Regions from separate parts of the Exiguobacterium sp. S22-S28 genome, predicted to be linked through region 1. Evidence: riboswitches for the same ligand, from Rfam matches in the RefSeq annotation. Region 1 holds a riboswitch; the other holds the start of a gene.

Region 1 (9,073 bases):
CGCGGCGATCAAGTCACACTGACGGGTGAAGGAACGATCCACTTTACAGTCGACGGCTCGACACCGACGGCAGAAAGTCCGGTCTATTCTGAACCGATTACAATCAACGACGAAGTCACGATCCAAGCGATCGTTGTTAAAGACGGTAAAACATCTGCCGTGTCGACGTTCAAGTATTATATCGCACCTCCGATCACGAAAATCAGCGCCATTCAAGGTGTCGCGCATACTTCACCATACGCGGATCAACTCGTCCGGACGACCGGTGTCGTCACCTATATCGTCGATGCGAACAATTTCTACATGCAGGATCCAAATCCGGATAACAACAGCAAGACATCAGAAGGTGTGTTGGTGTACGCGAAAAACCACGGAGCAGCAGTCGGACAGACAGTTGCAACGACGGGGTACGTCAAGGAATGGTTGCTTGGCGGATACAGTGATAAGTTTGACACGGATCTTGCCGTCACGGAAATCAGTACAGTCAACCTTGTTAAAGGCGCATTGAACACAGGATTACCGGCAAGCGTCGTGCTTGGGGAGAAGGGTGTCTTGATTCCGACACAAGTCGTTGACAACGATTCGTTCGCGGCATTCGATCCGGCGGAAGATGCCATCGATTTATACGAGAGTGTCGAAGGAATGCGCGTCGCGCTTCCGAACGCCATCGTCACAGGTCCACAGGCCAACCGGACAATTCCAGTGCGGACACAAACAGCGAACAAAGTGTATACGAAGCGCGGGACGCCAATCTTAACGGCTGATAACGTCAATCCGGAGCGTCTGTTCGTTGAGATGGGCAGTAGCTCCTACCGGGCGAAATCAGGCGACCGTTTTGACGGAACGATTGAAGGGGTCATGAGTTATAACTACTCGGCGTATAAAGTTCTTGCAAAAGCAGCTGATTTACCAACGCTGATTACAAGTGAAGTCGATCGTCAGCCGACGAACATCGAAACAGGAGATTCACGTCTGACAGTCGCTTCTTACAACGTCGAGAACTTTGCGTCGACAGCGGATGCCGGTAAGATCGACCGGGTTTCAGAAGGAATCGCGACATTCCTGAAAACACCGGATATCGTCGGTTTGACAGAGATGCAGGATAATGACGGTGCGACAGACAGCGGTACGGTCGATGCGTCAAAATCGTTTGAGACATTGATTGCTGCGATTGAAGCAAAAACAGGTGTCCGTTATGCGTATACCGATATCGCACCGGAAGATAAAAAAGACGGCGGACAGCCGGGTGGAAACATCCGTGTCGGTTTCTTGTACAATCCGGCCCGTGTTTCGCTTGCGTCTGGTGAGAAAGGTGCGGCAACAGAAGCGGTTGCTGTCGAGAACGGCAAATTGACGAAAAACCCGGGTCGGATTCAGCCGACGGATCCAAACTTCGCCAGCTCACGGAAACCACTCGTTGGAGAGTTCATCTTCAAAGGGGAGTCGTATCATGTGATCGCCAACCACTTTAATTCGAAAGGCGGCGACGGGGCAGACTTTGGTAAAAATCAACCGGCCGTTCGTAAAAGTGAAGTCCAGCGTCATGCGATTGCTCAAATCGTCCAGAATTTCGTGAACGAATTGGAAACAGAAGTTAAAGATGCCAACGTCGTCGTACTGGGTGACTTGAATGACTTCCAGTTCTCAAAAACACTGGATATCCTAAAAGGGAAAAACCTTTGGAACACGGTGGACGATCTTCCGAAATCAGAGCGCTATTCTTACGTGTATAACGGAAATGCACAAGTCCTCGACCATGTCTTGATTTCGAAAAACCTGAAGTCATATACGTCTTCTGATATCGTCAATATTAACTCGGATTATATGGAAGCAGACGGCAGTGCGAGTGACCACGATCCGGCCATTATCTCGATTCAAGGAGCGCAAAGTGCTGTTCCAGTCAAAGGGAAAGCGGAAATCGGAAAATGGCGTGCTGTTCAAAAAGGGAAACACGTGACCGTCGAACGGAAAATCGCACATCATTGGTTTAAAGTTAGCGAGACACATGGTCACCAACAAGGCGAACTTTTGGAACTTCGTGTGACAAAAGGTCTTCCGTATCTACTCGTGCAAACTAAGAAAGACGGCAAAACATGGTTAGAACTTTCGAAAAGATATAAGCTCGTGGAGTCGGATAAATTTTAATGTTTTGGTAAATCAGTGAAAGCGGACTTAATCGTCCGCTTTTTTGTATGTTCGGATAAAAAGAGAGAAAAAGGACAGCAGACTGATGGAGAGCGTGAGCAGTAACGCGAGGTAAAGCGGGATAACGCGGAACATATACGTAAAATGAATGAGGATCAGCAATACAATGATGGCTAAGCCAGGTATGAATTGTTTACGTAACAGATGACCGACGCCGGGTACGAGAAGCTCAAAACCAAACCGTTGACCGATATGGACGTCTTCATGTGCATTGGCGAGACTAAATGAGACGGTTAACAATACTAAGATCAACCAGCCTGAAAACAAATACTGTTGGATGGGTAAAAACGTAATCGATTCGTAAATAAAATAAAGTAGAATCATGGCATACTCCTTTGACATAATGATATATATCGATGTTTCTTCGTTTTTTCCTTACGATTCATAATGATAACGAGCGTTTTCGGTAACGGCAATAACAATCGAATGAAAACGAAATAAAAGAATCTTCACACATTTTAACAAGAGGGAAAGAATAGTTCATTTTATGTAGAATAAAGTAAGGAGAAATGTGATGGATAAAGACGTCAGACTTCTTTTGTCCGAAAAAGCAGAAATGTGTCAAAAGTGTGAATCGAAATGGTGAATCATGTGATTTCCGTTGAAACGAAAGCTTAGACTGTTCGAACGGACGGCTTTCTTTTAAGATTAGGGTAATGGTAGACACAAGGAGGGAAAATACGTGAAAAAGTGGTTAATGCTCGGAGTAGCAGCAGTCGCTTTCTTCAGTTACGAGAACACTCCAATGGAACAGGCGGAGGCGGACTATCCGAAAAGCGGAGGAACGCTGATTGATCGATATACGAGTGAATATCCGGGTTACGACTGGGAAGTGAGACGGACGTCGACTGAAGAATTTGTGGCGTTGACAAAGGAGGGAAAAGACTACGGGAAGTATCGTTCAAAAAACGGTGTGACGACGCAAGGAGCCGTCTTGAACAAAGATACGGAAGCGACGCTTGCGAAAAAAGGCTGGAAAGCCGTCAAATCGTACCGGAAAGGCAATACGAATTATTTGCTGAACCTCGATCATGCAGCCGTTTATGAGAAAAAAGATCAGTACGTCACGTATTTCTTTGATCAGCATGACGGCAATAAAGTGAAAGCGACACTGGCGATACCAAAAGAGATCGAAGCGAAGAAAAGCGGATTTTATGGAAAAGCGTCTAGTGCATTACGGACAACCGATGAGAAACTGATGTTACGTTTAATGAACTGGGACCGGGCAGATTATAAGCGGAGTGCACTAACACCTTACAGCGCGCTTAAACCGGTCACGCGGGCACACAGTGAGAACATGGGGAAAAATAATTTCTTCTCGCATACGGATCCACAAGGGCGTGACCCATTCGACCGGATGAAAGAAAAAGGAATCCGTTTCTCGACAGCCGGAGAAAACCTGTCGATGGGATACCCGAACGTCTTTGCGGCACACTGGGGCCTGATGAACTCAAAAGGACACCGCGACAATATCATGAATAAAGACTTCAAACAGGCGGATACGGGTGTGGCATTCCGGGATAACGCCCCGTACTTTACGATTAATTTCCGGACACCTTGAAGCAACATTTAAAACGAAAGTTTATGTATCACCCCGATTTTGCGAAAGCAGAGTTGGGGTTCTTTTGTGTGGGTCAATCTGTAGATGGATGACAGTCTGTCTTCTTCACTCGCTTGTTCCTGACGGAAGCAGACGTAGAAGTCGAGCGGAAGACGTGACATCTCCAGGAGTCATCATTCAATGAAAAACCCCTGAAACCGTTCCACCTCCTGTTTGTAAGGGGAGGGAGCTGTTTCAAGGGTTTTATATCATCTTTAGATGAATTAATCGACAAAAGGAGTTATATCAGTTTGCCCACTCGGGTTTACTGAAACCTTTAAAGGACTTTTCGATGACAGCGTTAAAGTCGTCTGACTCAACGACAGCGGTCAAGTCTTTTGCGAGCTGTTTCTTTTCATCTGCTGTTTTGACAGCGACTAAGTTCCGGTACTGCTCGTCCATTTTCTCCAGTGCCAACGCATCAAGTAAATCAAATTTCGCAGCAAGCGCAAAGTTTCCAGGGACGGCAGAAATATCAACACTCTCGATGGCGCGTGGTAACTGTGCTGCTTCCAGAGGTTTGATGACGAGTTTTTTTGGATTCTTGACGATGTCTTTTTCAGAAACCGTCAACGGGTCAGCGTCCGGTTTCAATTCAATCCAGCCTTGTTCAGCGAGTAAGTTTAACGCGCGGGCTTGGTTGGTCGGATCGTTTGGTGTTGCGACTTCCGCGCCTGTCTTGACGTCATCAAGCGACTTATAGGATTTACTGTATAAGCCCATCGGTGCCGTCGGAACAGTGATCAGCCCTTTAAGATCGAGATTCTTTTCCTTCGCGAACGTCTTCAGATAGATCGAGTGTTGGAACAAGTTCGCGTCGATGTCGCCGCTGCCGAGCGCGATGTTCGGCTGGATATAATCGCTGAATTCAACGATTTCGATTTTGTAGCCTTTCTTTTCAAGACCAGGCTGAATCGCTTCTTTGACCATGTCGCTGTAAGGTCCGCTCGTCGCACCGATCTTGATCGACTTGGTTTCTTCTTTCGCGCTGCTGTCGCCACAGCCGGCAAGAATCCCGGCTCCCAGTAATCCTGTTGCTAAAAAGGCATATCGTTTTTTCATAGTCATTCTCTCCCTTAATGGTCTCTATTTTGGATTTAACGTTTATCAGCACGACGGGCAAGTTGATTGCCGAGTCCTTGAATACTTTGAACGATGACGACGAGCACGATGATCGTCACGATCATGATGACGTTATCGTACCGGTAATAGCCGAAGCGGATGGCGAGGTCGCCGACACCACCGCCGCCGACGATACCGGCCATGGCAGAAAAGCCGATCAAGCTGATTGTCGTCAATGTCACCGCTTGAATGATCCCGGGAAGAGCTTCGGGTAACAGGGCGCTGATGATGATACGAAATGGTGTTGCGCCGCACGCCTCAGCGGCTTCGATCAAGCCCGGTGGGATCTCACGTAGTGAGGTCTCGACAAGTCGGGCGAGGAACGGAATAGCGGCAACACTTAAGCTGACAGAAGCGGCCGTCGGGCCGATCGTATTGTCGAGCAACAATTGCGTCAGTGGAATCAGCGCGACGAGCAAGATGATGAACGGTAACGAACGAACGATATTGACGAAAAAGTCCAAGATACTGCGAACGAAGACGTTTTGGAAAAACAATCCACGGTCGGTGATGAATAAAAGAATTCCCAGCGGAATCCCGACGACGAGGGCAAAGCCGAGGGAAATTCCGACCATTAAGGCCGTTTCGCCTAAGGCTTTTGCTAGCTCCGGTAACATCGTTTGAATTCGATCAAGCCACATCCTGAATCACCTCAAGCGTATGGAGTTGCTCCTCCAGCCAAGTCAGAGACCGGTTGACGTGAAGCGTTGGACCGGTCAGGCTGACGATCAACACCCCAAAGGCGACGTCTTGAATATAATCGACCTTGCCGTGCAGGATGCTGACCGAGATATCAAATTGTTTGATCGCTTCTGACAGCGTACTCTCGCCGGTCTTTTCTCCCGTGAATTGGAGACGAATGATTTTTCCAGGTGTCGTTCGCAAAATCCGTTCCGGCAACTCGATTTGCAGTGCTGTATCGACGTAATGTTTCGTGACGTCATGGGTCGGCTGACTGAATATGTTGTATGTACTCGCGACTTCGACGACTTCGCCTTGTGACATGACAGCAACGCGGTGGCAAATTTGTTTGACGACATCGATTTCGTGGGTGATCAGAATGATCGTCAAGCCGAGTCGTTTATTTAAGTCTTTCAGCAATTCCAGAATTTGCAGGGTCGTGACCGGATCGAGCGCTGATGTTGCTTCGTCACATAACAGGACACTCGGATTATTCGCAAGGGCGCGGGCAATCCCGACCCGTTGTTTTTGGCCGCCGCTGAGTTGGCTCGGGAAATTCGTCTCAAATCCTTCCAGTCCGACCAAAGCGACGAGTTCTTTGATCCGGCTTGGGAAATCACTGCGTTTGACGCCGGCTGCTTTTAAGGCGAACGCAATGTTGTCGGAAACGTTCCGCGATTGAATCAATTGAAAATGTTGAAAGATCATTCCGATCTTCAGACGCAATTCTCTTAGACTGCCTTTGGATAGATCGGACAGTTTGACACCAGATACTTTGACCGTTCCTTGGGTCGGTGTTTCAAGTCCGTTGATCAAGCGCAGCAATGTACTTTTTCCGGCACCGGATTCACCGATGATGCCAAAAATTTCTCCTTGATGAATCGTTAAGTTGACGTCGCGCAGGGCGAAAATCGGTGTCCGGTCACGTACGAACCGTTTGGTGATGCCTTTAAATTCAATCATCTGTTGTTTCCTCCCTATACAAAAAAATCGCCTTTTTCCAGTTAAGAGCAACCAGAAAAAAGCGACGAAATGTAAGAATTCGTAACTTATCTCTCAGAATGAAAACATTCTGTAGGATGTGGCACCGTTCCTAAAAGGTGGTTGCCGGACGTCGTTGGGCCTAATCCCTCGGTCGCTCGCGATAAGTAGATATGCTGTTGGGACTTACTGTAACGGAAATCATTCCCACCTGTCAAATGTTTTTTCAGAATTATTCCGCAACGGCTTGCTGAAACAGATTGAGCTGACCGATCCGTTCGGCGGCCTCCACCAATCGATCGACGTCGGCAATCAAACTGATCCGGACATAGCCTTCACCATATTCACCAAAGAAATGTCCCGGTGTGACAGCGACATGTGCTTCATCCAGCAAGTGGTCGGTAAAGCTTTGTGACGTAAAGCCGGACGGGACCGGCAACCAGACGAAGAACGAACCACCAGGGATCGGTCCGTCCCATCCGATGTCCTGTAATTTGCCGAACAAGGCATCACGACGGGCTTCGTACAGTGCACTCAGCTCACGGACACACGTCTGGTCGCTTGAGAGAGCAACAGTCGCCGCATGTTGGATCGGTGTGAAGGCACTGACGTATAAGTGTTCCTGGTACGTTTCGATACTCGAGATGACGGATGGATTTCCGATTGCAAAGGCGATGCGGAAGCCGGACATGTTGAAGCGTTTCGATAACGAAAACAGTTCGATTCCGACGTCTTTCGCCCCTTCGGTCTGGAGGAAACTTCGGGTCGGACCATCAAAACTAATGCCGCCGTACGCCAGGTCATGAACGACACAAATGTCGTTTGCGTCAGCGAAAGCGACCGTCTGTTCAAAGGCTTCCGCTGTCGCCGTCGCGCCGGTCGGATTGCTTGGGTAGTTGAGGAACAACATCCGGGCTCGTTCGACATCCGTCGGATCGAGCAATGTGTAGTCAGGTAAAAAAGCATTTTCCGCAAGGAGAGGTAGCGTGATCGGGTAAGCACCTGCTAATGCTGCGCCAGACAGGTAGTCGGGGTAACCGGGATCGGGAACAATGACACCTTCACCCGGATTGACGATCGTTTGCGGCAAGGCGACGATACCGGCTTTACTGCCGAGCAAAATGGCGACCTCAGAAGCAGGATCAATCGTCACACCGAATTCGGACTGATAAAAATCGGCGACGGCCTGTTTGAGAAAATCATGTCCGCGAAACGGAGGATATTGCAGATTAGCGGCGTCGCCGATGGCCTCTTTTAAGGCGTCCAAAATATGTACGGGCGTAGTTTGGTCCGGCGTTCCTTGACCAAGCGTGATGACGTCGTGACCGGCTGCTTTGACGGCACCAATCCGCTGAGCGAGTTCAGCAAAGACCGGAGCGGGCAGCCGATCAATCGCAATCGATGGGGCGAAATGTTTCATCTGTGTTCCTCCTTGTTAGGTATTGTCGTCAAGGATAACGAATTTTCAGAAAAAAGAAAAGTGTTTTTTAAGAATTGCTTATAATTGGTAAAAAGAACCGATGCCTTTCGTGTTTTTGATACACTGGATGAGAAGACGATTGAATACATAAAGGAGATGATGGGATGAATCGAGCCTGGTGGAAAGAAGCCGTTGTCTATCAAGTGTACTGGCGCAGTTTTAAGGACTCGAACGGAGACGGAATGGGCGATTTACGGGGTGTAATTGAAAAGTTGGATTACATCGCGTCGCTCGGTGTGGATGTCATCTGGTTGAACCCCTGTTATACATCACCTGATATCGATAACGGATATGATATTTCCGACTATTATACGATCATGGAAAAGGCGGGAACGCTGTCCGATTTGGAGGAATTGATTGCGGCAGCCCATGAGCGGGGCTTAAAACTGATTCTTGATCTCGTCGTCAACCATACGAGTGACCAACACGCTTGGTTCGGGGAGTCGCGACGTGGCAAAACGGGCGAAAAGGCGGACTGGTACATTTGGCAGGACGGGGAAAAAGGAACACCTCCGAATAACTGGCGTTCCTATTTTGCACCGAGTCCGTGGACATGGGATGAGACACGCGAGCAGTATTATTTCCACTCGTTTGCATCGGAGCAACCGGACTTGAACTGGGAACATCCAGCCGTCCGCCAAGCCGTTTATACGATGATGCGGTGGTGGGCGGACAAAGGCATCGACGGATTCCGGATGGATGTCATCAATTTGATTAAAAAACGCGCCTCGTTTGCGGATGTTGCCGATCCTTTTGATCTGTCCTATCTCGGGAATCAACCGGGCATCCATTCCTTTTTACAAGAAATGCATGACGAGGTGCTCGCGGGAACTGATTTATTTACGGTCGGAGAAATTCCGTTCGTCGGTCCGGAAGATGGTTTGCTGTACGTCGGGGAAGAACGGAATGAATTACGGACGCTGTTTCACTTTGAAGTAGCGGATGACATGGAGACGATGGACTTACCGCGGTTCAAGCAGATTCAAAAACAGTGGTATGAAGCA
Region 2 (9,073 bases), on a different contig from region 1:
ATAACAAACAACTTGGGGGAAATCATCATGAAACGTACACTGATCGTCGGTTTATCTGCAGCTGTTCTGTCGTCTAGTCTGATTCCGACATCTGCTGATGCGCACGCAACGCGTGACATCAAAAAAGTTGAATTTCTATCGATGGATGCACCAAACACCATTAATCAAATGGTCAAAACATATACGGAAGCCAAAGTTAAAGTGACTTATCAAAACGGCAAGACGGAAATCAAACCGCTCGACTACAACCAATTGTTCTTATCACAAGATAAGATTGTCGAGAATAAAGGCGATATGATCGCTGCCGGAACACCGATTGACGTCAACGGCGATCCAATCATCGATCGGAGTGTACCGGATAAACCGGAAGCATTCGTCTCTGACGCACCCGACTCCAACAGTCTGCTCGAAGTCCATGGCAAAAAGTACATGGTCTCACACTTCGAATATGATTCGATTGATAACGCCGGGAATGAGGTCAAGGGACTTCCTGCCTCGATGACTTTGACAGAAGTTGTTCAAGATAAAAAAACAGGAAAACTCGCCGTCAAGAAGGCAAGTAAAATCGACTTCAAGAACGTCAACGGTCTGTGGACACCATGCAACGGCTCAACGACACCATGGGGCACACACCTCGGTTCGGAAGAATACGAACCGGACGCCCGTGCTTTTGAGTCGGATCCGACTTCCTCTGCCTCCAAAGAAGTCAACGCGTTCGCCGAACGTTACTTCGGAACGAAAACAAAAGCCAATCCTTATTTCTACGGCTTCACACCGGAAATCTCGGTGGACCGTAAAGGGAAGTCATCGGTCGTCAAACATTACAGTACCGGACGCTTCTCACACGAAATGATGCAAATCCTCCCGGATCAGAAGACAGCCATCTTTGGTGATGACGGGAACAATACGATGATGTTCATGTATGTCGCGGATAAAAAGAAGGACTTCTCAAAAGGGACGCTCTATGCCGCAAAATTCAAACAGACCCAAGCAACGGACGGTGGAGCCGGGGATCTTGAATGGATCAAGCTCGGGCATGCATCCGACAAAGAGGTCAAACGTATAATCGACAAAGGAACGAAGTTTAGTGACATCTTTGAGACAGCTGAGGCACCCACGCCTGGATTTAAAGCGGTTAAGACAGCTGCCAGCAAAAAGGTCGAGTATCTGAAGCTTAAATCAGGCAAAGAGAAGGAAGCGGCCTTCCTCGAATCCCGCCGTTATGGTGCGATGCTCGGTGCCACGTCTGAGTTCAACAAGATGGAAGGCATCACGGTCAATGAAGAGGATAAGAAAGCGTACATCGCCCTGTCTTATGTCTCCGGCAGTACAGAAAAACAAGAAGGTGCCGTCCAAGACGACATCCAGCTTGAAAAACGGGAATCCGGTGCCACTTTTGAAATCGATCTCGGTCGTGCCAAAGGTATCGACAGTCGTTATGTCCCGACTAACATGCAGGCACTCGTCATCGGTGAAGATTTAGCAACACCGGATGCGTACGGCAATACAGCAAATCCGAACCTCGTCGCCAATCCGGATAATCTCGCATACTCGGCCACATCAAAAACACTGTTCATCGGTGAAGACAGCTCGCTCCACACTAACAATTTCGTCTGGGCCTATAACCTGAAGACGAAAACACTCTCACGGATTCTTTCCGTCCCGGTCGGTGCTGAAGCGACAGGACTCCGATCGCTCGATCACGTCGGTGGTTACAGTTACTTGCTCAGTAACTATCAGCATCCGGGTGAAGGATTGGACGGTAAACAAATCACAGCCGTCGATTCAAAAAAATTGGAGCAAGCGATGCAAGAAGGCATCGGTATCCAAAAAACAGGCGGTGTCGGTTACCTGTCCAATCTGCCGGCAGGTCAAAAATCATATTCTCATCGTTGAGACAACACAAGAGGCCGATTCAAAAAATCAGCTTCAGACGAAATAGAGAGGTGGACTTTGAAGTCCACCTCTCTATTTCTGTTTTCAGGACTCATACTCTGTAGGCACATGATTGCTTTCACACCGCTTTTAAATCACGCACGCAGTTGACTCGCCTCTTCTTCCACACGACGGAGTAACCCTTGCACGATTTTTTCCGTCTCCCGTTCGCCTCCGAGTGACAACAGGCTCCGTCCGACAAAGTTGGCACCTTCGTTTTTGCCGGTATAAATCAGCTGACAGCTCGTTTCGTCGAGCCGTTTCAGTGTAAACGTCATCTCGAGCTGAAAGATTTTCGCAAGCGTAAAGCCAATCGCGTTTTGCTTAAAGTCCGGTTCGCTTGTATACGCAAGATCTGTCACGATGTACGTTTCTAACCGGTTCCCCTGCATGTACGTTTGCCGATACGTCGAACCGACGACACCCGGTTTGCGTTCAATCACTTCGTGCTGGACGACACCCGGAATTAACCGTTGCAACCGATCGTGGTCAAATAAATGCCAAGCCTGCTCGATTGGAACGTCGAGGACTTTTTCTTCGTGCCATGTCACCATCGGAACACCTCCCTTTACTAAAAAATACCCTGATGTGTGCAGTTCTAACTTCAGACTACACACAGACAGGGTATTTGGCTTATTTTAATCGGCAATCATAATTTATTTTACCGTTTGACGCTCCAACGCATTCCCAAGGAACTTCGCGAGCTCCAGCATTCCGAACTTACCGGCCGCCGCTTCCGCATCCGAGTTGTAGTTCGTATTCGTGTTGACATCATACGTATAGATCGTCCCGTCCGCATCCTTGATGAATTCAATCCCGGCGACAGCAATCTGATTCGCTTGCAGGAAGGCTTCGTATTGCTGGATGATTGGATCATCGAATCCATCAACGACTTTAAACTTCATCGGAGTTTGTGGTGCTTCTTCCCCGACCGGGCAGAACAAGTCATCGATCACACACGCATCCGCCGGGCACAGTTCAAAGCCTTCTGATGTATCAACTTGTACGGCGTAAACGAATTTTCCGCCGACGAATTCACAACGCGTGATATACGGTTCAGGCGCTTGGATATACTCTTGAATCAGGGTGATGCCGTCGACCGGCTCATCAAAGGTCGGACCATCGAGATACGTTTCAAGTGCTTCAATCGAATGGAACAACTGGACACCAAGTCCTTTTCCGGCACGGTTGTGTTTCGTGATGAACGACGACACCCCGATGTTTTTCGCCGCTTCAACAATCTGATCACGTCCGACGGCAGCCGTCGTTTTCGGAACACGGATACCGGCTTTTCGAAGAGCCGTATATTGATTGATTTTACTGACTTCCAGTCGCAACGCACGTGTTCCGTTGAAGACCGTCCGGTCGTGTTCCTCGAGCCATGCGAGCACCCCTTCCGTCAGTTCCGGCGCGTAGCGGTGCCCGCGCGTATGCGAAGACGCACTCATCCGGCTGTAGAAGACGCCTTCTGGCGGGATTTCATCAAGCGGGACCTGTCCTTCATCGAGATGCCACTGTTCATACGGCAACTCCAGTTCCTCGAGTCGTTTAATTAAATGGTCCGTCCATTCTTGGTTTTCGTGTAAGATATGAATTTTTGTCATTTGGTTTGACCTACCTTTCGTTTTTCTTCGACAAGCGGCATGACGTCGCGCGCGAAGCGTTCCATCTCTTCAAGTTGTGGTGAGAATTGAAGTAATAATAAGGAGACACCCACCTGCTCAAACGCAAGAATCCGTTCGGCAATCTGTTCCGGTGTGCCGATCAAATCAGGACGGAGTCCGCGGTTGGAGACTGAATAATCGTTCCGTTTTACCTGCTGTTCGAGTTGCGATTTGCTGACGAAATCGTCGTACCCGACGTACCCGGCACCGTCTTCCTTGACGTCCGTGATCCGTTGCCACTCTTGAACGGCCTCTTCTTCCGTATCGCGGCAGATGATATACGCAGCCAGTCCAAAACTTTCAAGCGGCGGTTGTCCGGTCGCTTGTCGACGCGCCTTCATATCCTCAATCTTGACGGATACTTCTTCTACCGTTCCGCCGTGCATGACATAGGCATCACAATGATTGACGATGGTTTGTTTGCCGGCTTCACTTTCCCCGCCTGCGTACAACTTGATGCCCGGTCGTTGAACCGGCTTCGGATGCAGTTGTGTCTTCTCAAGCGTATAGTAGTTCCCGTCGAAGCTGTACGGTGAGGCGTCTGCCCATAATCCTTTCATGATCGTGACAAACTCTTCCGTCCGCGCATACCGTTCGTCATGCGCCGTGAAGATCCCGTTGTATTGCCGCGCTTCTTCTTCCCACCAGGCAGAGACAACGTTCAGCGTAAAACGTCCGTTGCTGAGTTGGTCGATGTTTGCTGCCATCTTCGCCGTCGTCGCCGGATTATGGAACCCCGGACGGACAGCTGTCATGATTTCCAGCCGTTCTGTCGTCGCAGCAATCGCCGCTGCTGTCGTCCAGGCTTCAAGACTTGGCGCTTCCAGCCCTTTGATGTCATTTAAGTTTAATTCTGCAATCAGCGTCGTCGAAAACCCGATTTGTTCTGCTATTTGCGCCACCTGTTTGGCATAATCGAACGTCGCCGGCATCTGTTCGTCCTCGACGTTTCGTAACCACCCTCCAAAAATCGGTAACCAAAATCCATACTCCATTTGCTATGTCCCCCTTATTAAAAAAATCGCTCTTCTCGAAAATCGAAAAGAGCGACGGATTCATCATGTCTGCTCTTATCTGTAAAGGGGTTGATCCCTTTAGGAAGTAGCACCTTCCGCGCATGATGCGGGGTTGCTGAAGTGTCTTCGGGCCATTCCCTCGACTTCTCTTGATAAGAATTATTGGAATTATCGTACACTTTTTAGTAGAGTAAAGCAACCACTAAACCTTGTTTTCCAATCGGAATTAAAAACAGTATCAAAAAAGGACGAGAGCTGGGCTCTCATCCTCATTTTCTTAATATGGGGCAACAAACGTCGACTCTTCGACAGGTGCTTCTTCACCGCGGATGCGGTCATAAAACTTGGCGAGGGTGACGCTGAAGTAAGGTCCAACCCAGAGGAAGGCAATTCCGATCGTAATCAAACCAAGCAGGAACCAACCAATGAAGGAGAGGACAAGCATAAAGGCTTCCATCTTGTGACCATCCATCATTTGGCGTGATCGCGTAATCGCATCTAAAATACCGATCGACGGTTCGTCACGTAAAATGTAATAGGTCAGCATATACGAAAATGACTTGATGATCCCTGGAACGATCAACAGTAAGAACCACAATCCAAGAAGAATACCTTGAACAAGCGACAGACCGACTGCTTTCAAGAAAAACTTATACGGCTCGAATAAATCGACGATTTTTGCCTCTTCTTTACGGGCGACAGACAGCGCAAGCCATGCCCAACCGATGGCAAGCGGCAGGAACAGGATGTTCAACACAAATCCAATCACATCGATGAACTGAAAGTCTTCGTTCGGAGCAGAAGAAAACGTAGTGGGAATCCCTTGAATGATGAGAAACAGTAAAAACATGAGTGCCATTAAGACCCAGCGACCGTTAAGTGACTCACGTGCCGATAGTTTTAATTCTTTAATCATAAAGATCCTCCTTAAAATAAGTGCTACTCCTATTTACGGTTTATGCGGCAAGGAGTTTCAGTTATTTTTAAGATTTTCCTGTTTTTAACTTGTGCAGGCGTGCTTTTTCGAGCTGACGTTGGCAGGCCGTATAGAGCGAACGACGACCATCGAGGCGTTCCATCGCAAATGGGATGGCATGTTTTTTGGCTTGTGCGATGACATGGGCTGACGCCGCATGGGAAACACGACTCGTAATTACGACGATGGCATCCGTCTTTTGCGCGAGGCTGGCAATTTTCTTCGCCGACTGGGCATCTCCCGCTAAATGAATCAGCTCGATTCCGGTCTCAGCAAAAAATGTCCGGTAGACCGGTGCCTGCTGTTCGTTTCCGACGATGACGAGCCGCATTCCTTTAAACGCTGCAAACTCAAGCGGCTCCTTGTCGACGTAATCGATGGGTTGTCCCGGCAGCGACGTCGTGACGAGCGGTGTCATCGGTTGTTGTTTCTTTTCACGAATCCGGCGTGGTTGCCGGACCTTTTTCACAGTCGGTTTTCGCTTCATCTGCTTGGCATATCGTCCGGTCGATTTTTTTGATACGGATGTCACGTCCATTTCTGCCGTCGCGTCTGTTGGTTTCGATTCTGTTGACGGATCGAACGGTTGAACGATCGGTTCTTCATATTGGAAGGCATACTTCCAGGCAATCGTCAGTGTTTCCGGATGACCTTTCCACATCACCAAGTCGACGAGTTGTCCTTCCTTCAATTGAAAGAATCGCATATCTTCGACCGGAGTTGCGTAGTAAAACGGTTTTCCCGTTTCATCCTTCAACGGACCGTTGACCGTCGACTCGATAATGCCATGATTTTTGACGATACATTTTTCAAAGACGATTCGTTGCTCCAGCGTCTTCATTTGATCGGTTGCGACGACGGCGAGCACTTCCAGTGACGTCCGCCGTTGGTCTTGATGAATAATCTGGACGCGGACTTCCATGCCGTGCTCGAGATTCCATTGACGGATTTCCTTTTCCGAGATATGGCTGTTCGGCCATTCCTGCAACGATCCGCCTTTTAATTCCCGGACAAATGTGTACGCATACCGTTGTTCGACAATCGGTTCGTCCGATTTTGGCATTTCCGTCAGCGGACCGGGTGACATCGGTTGCTCTTCTTTCGTCTGTTGAATCATCTCTTGCGGATGTACGCGTGGTGTATAATAGCGCGACAGTTGGACCCACTCATCGATTCCCCGGATTTCCTCGAGCAGCAACTCCCAATCTTCCGCCGTTTCAACGATCTGTAATTTACCGGCGACCAATTCTTTCGCCCGTTCCATGATTTGTTGCATCATCTCAAACAACCCCTTTGCTTTTTTTCAACTATAGCAAGGGGATTTCGTGTAGGTTGGTCTAAAAATAACCAGGTATTTTTTTGTTTAGGGTTAGGTTTTAATTTCGATTGACGGGTCGCCCAACCGGTATTTTTCGACAGCCACAATTAAGATTGTGATGATCACAAGCAAAAACCAAGACGACAGTTTTCCGAAGTCGACCAGTTCCCAGCCTTCTTCTTGATTCGGATAGACCCATCCCTTAAAAAACGTCACGATATTTTCAGCGAGCCAGATGAACCAGGCGATTAGACCAAATGACAAAACCAACGGCATCCGGTAGACGGTCTCATCCAACCGGTAATAGACCCAGGATCTTAAGAAAACAACGGCAACAAGTCCCATTAACAGCCAACGGAAATCAAATAACCAGTGATGGGTAAAAAAGTTTAAGTAGACTAACAGCCCGATCAAGGAGGCGAGAAGCGGACGGGGAAATTCGGTGATCCGAAGATCAAACCGGCGAAAGGCCTGGCAGATGTAGCTTGCGACACTCGCATACATGAAACCGGCATAAAGCGGCACACCAAACACCTTGCTCCATGCTTCTTCCGGATAACTCCAGGAACCGACCTGGACTTTAAACAACTCTAGTCCCAAACCAATCGCATGAAAGATTAAAATCAATTTGAACTCTTCTTTTGTTTCGTACCGTACTACAAGCAGCACGATTTGAACAAAAAGACACCATGCTAAAAGCAAATCATAGCGCGCAATCGGTTCCGACGGAAGATAACGGGATACCGCAAGCGCTAAGAAAATCGCAACCGGAAAGACACAACAGATGGCTTCGAGATATGTAAAACGGATGAAATGGCGGATTTTTTGCATGAGGTGACCTCCTTTTCATTAGTATACGCATCAAGAGAAGTGATTCCCTCCATCTCAAGATGGAAAATATCGGATTCACTTCAATTTTCTCCATCAAACATGGTACAGTTAATGAATCAATTTTACTCTGAAACGAGGTGTCTTCCGTAAATGAGACAAACAATTCAAACGTCCTGGCTGTTACGCTCCGTCCTGAAATGGACATTGTTCTTATTTGGTCTGTTTTTACTCGCCGTCGGTTCATCGATAATGATCACGGCACAGCTTGGCGTCTCGACATGGGACGTCCTTCATTTGGGTCTTCAAAACAAAACGCCGTTTTCCGTCGGGACGATCATTCTCCTCGTCGGATTGTTGCTTGTGTTCGTCAAGTATTTGCTCGACCGGATCACACCGCAAGTCGGTACACTCGTCAATGCGATCTTTGTTGGGGTGTTCATGAACCTCGTCCTTGGTTCAGGTCTTCTGCCCTCGTTTGCTTCCGTTTGGCAAAACACGCTGTGGCTGATTGCCGGGATCTTCATCATCGGAATGGGCGCCGGACTCTATGTCGCCGTCGGTTACGGTGCCGGACCACGGGACGGCCTCACACTGACACTGGCGGAACGATTCGGTACGTCGATCCGGATGATGCGGACCTTCATGGAAATCACCGCCTGCGGAATCGGTTGGCTGCTCGGCGGACCGGTGTTCTTCGGAACGATTTTATCGATTTTCTTGATTGGTCCGTTCCTGCAGTTTTGGTTGGGTCATTTCCGCCGGATGATTGCTGCGATCGATGCCGGAACGATTCCTCGGAAACAACAGAAAATTAGTTAAGTCGTTTGACTCGATACCTTTTCATGCGAAATGGTATCTTTTTTTGTGGATGAAGCATATTAGTTGCAGCATGAAAACAGACACGTTATATTCGTTTACATATCAATCTTTGATACGTCAAGGATTTTTCGAACGAAGGGAAGGATGTGATGACTTGAGTATTTCTTGTACTGAAAAAGGACGATTGATTTATGCGCTCGTCTCCGTCAATAAGACAATCGCTCAAAAATTTGATCTTTGTACGGACGGTTTCAGCCAAACCCGGATGGACTTATTAGCCCAACTCGAGGTGGATACGACAATCAGCCAAAAAGAATTGCAACAACGCGTCAACGTCGATAATGCTGCCGTGACACGCCACTTGAAGCATCTCGAAACGAACGGGATGATTGAACGTGTCCGTTCAGCAACAGATAACCGCGTCATTCTCGTTTCATTGACGCAAGAAGGTGCCACCCGCATTACACGACTACGTGAGCAAAAAGATGAATTCCTCGAGCAACTGCTTGAAGGA

The links. A riboswitch is a leader RNA that binds a small molecule or an ion and turns the genes downstream of it on or off. The one in region 1 is predicted to bind S-adenosylmethionine.
Region 2: it holds a riboswitch for S-adenosylmethionine, as region 1 does, so the genes downstream of both, ACHA8N_RS15310 (LLM class flavin-dependent oxidoreductase) here and ACHA8N_RS14205 (methionine ABC transporter ATP-binding protein) in region 1, are expected to answer to the same signal.

What each region holds. Positions count from the first base shown of each region.
Region 1 is NZ_JBHFFC010000030.1:261,891-270,963, reverse strand. It holds gene ACHA8N_RS14230 (chitobiase/beta-hexosaminidase C-terminal domain-containing protein) at 1-2,145, shown strand, start outside; gene ACHA8N_RS14225 (hypothetical protein) at 2,173-2,547, opposite strand; gene ACHA8N_RS14220 (CAP domain-containing protein) at 2,888-3,766, shown strand; gene ACHA8N_RS14215 (MetQ/NlpA family ABC transporter substrate-binding protein) at 4,052-4,867, opposite strand; gene ACHA8N_RS14210 (methionine ABC transporter permease) at 4,903-5,568, opposite strand; gene ACHA8N_RS14205 (methionine ABC transporter ATP-binding protein) at 5,558-6,571, opposite strand; SAM riboswitch class I at 6,655-6,759, opposite strand; gene ACHA8N_RS14200 (aminotransferase class I/II-fold pyridoxal phosphate-dependent enzyme) at 6,822-8,009, opposite strand; gene ACHA8N_RS14195 (alpha-glucosidase) at 8,174-9,073, shown strand, end outside.
Region 2 is NZ_JBHFFC010000031.1:165,820-174,892, forward strand. It holds gene ACHA8N_RS15295 (PhoX family protein) at 28-1,896, shown strand; gene ACHA8N_RS15300 (SRPBCC family protein) at 2,031-2,489, opposite strand; gene ACHA8N_RS15305 (ATP-grasp domain-containing protein) at 2,592-3,539, opposite strand; gene ACHA8N_RS15310 (LLM class flavin-dependent oxidoreductase) at 3,536-4,594, opposite strand; SAM riboswitch class I at 4,667-4,774, opposite strand; gene ACHA8N_RS15315 (DUF975 family protein) at 4,893-5,531, opposite strand; gene ACHA8N_RS15320 (DUF2325 domain-containing protein) at 5,599-6,870, opposite strand; gene ACHA8N_RS15325 (DUF817 domain-containing protein) at 6,961-7,740, opposite strand; gene ACHA8N_RS15330 (YczE/YyaS/YitT family protein) at 7,891-8,559, shown strand; gene ACHA8N_RS15335 (MarR family winged helix-turn-helix transcriptional regulator) at 8,714-9,073, shown strand, end outside.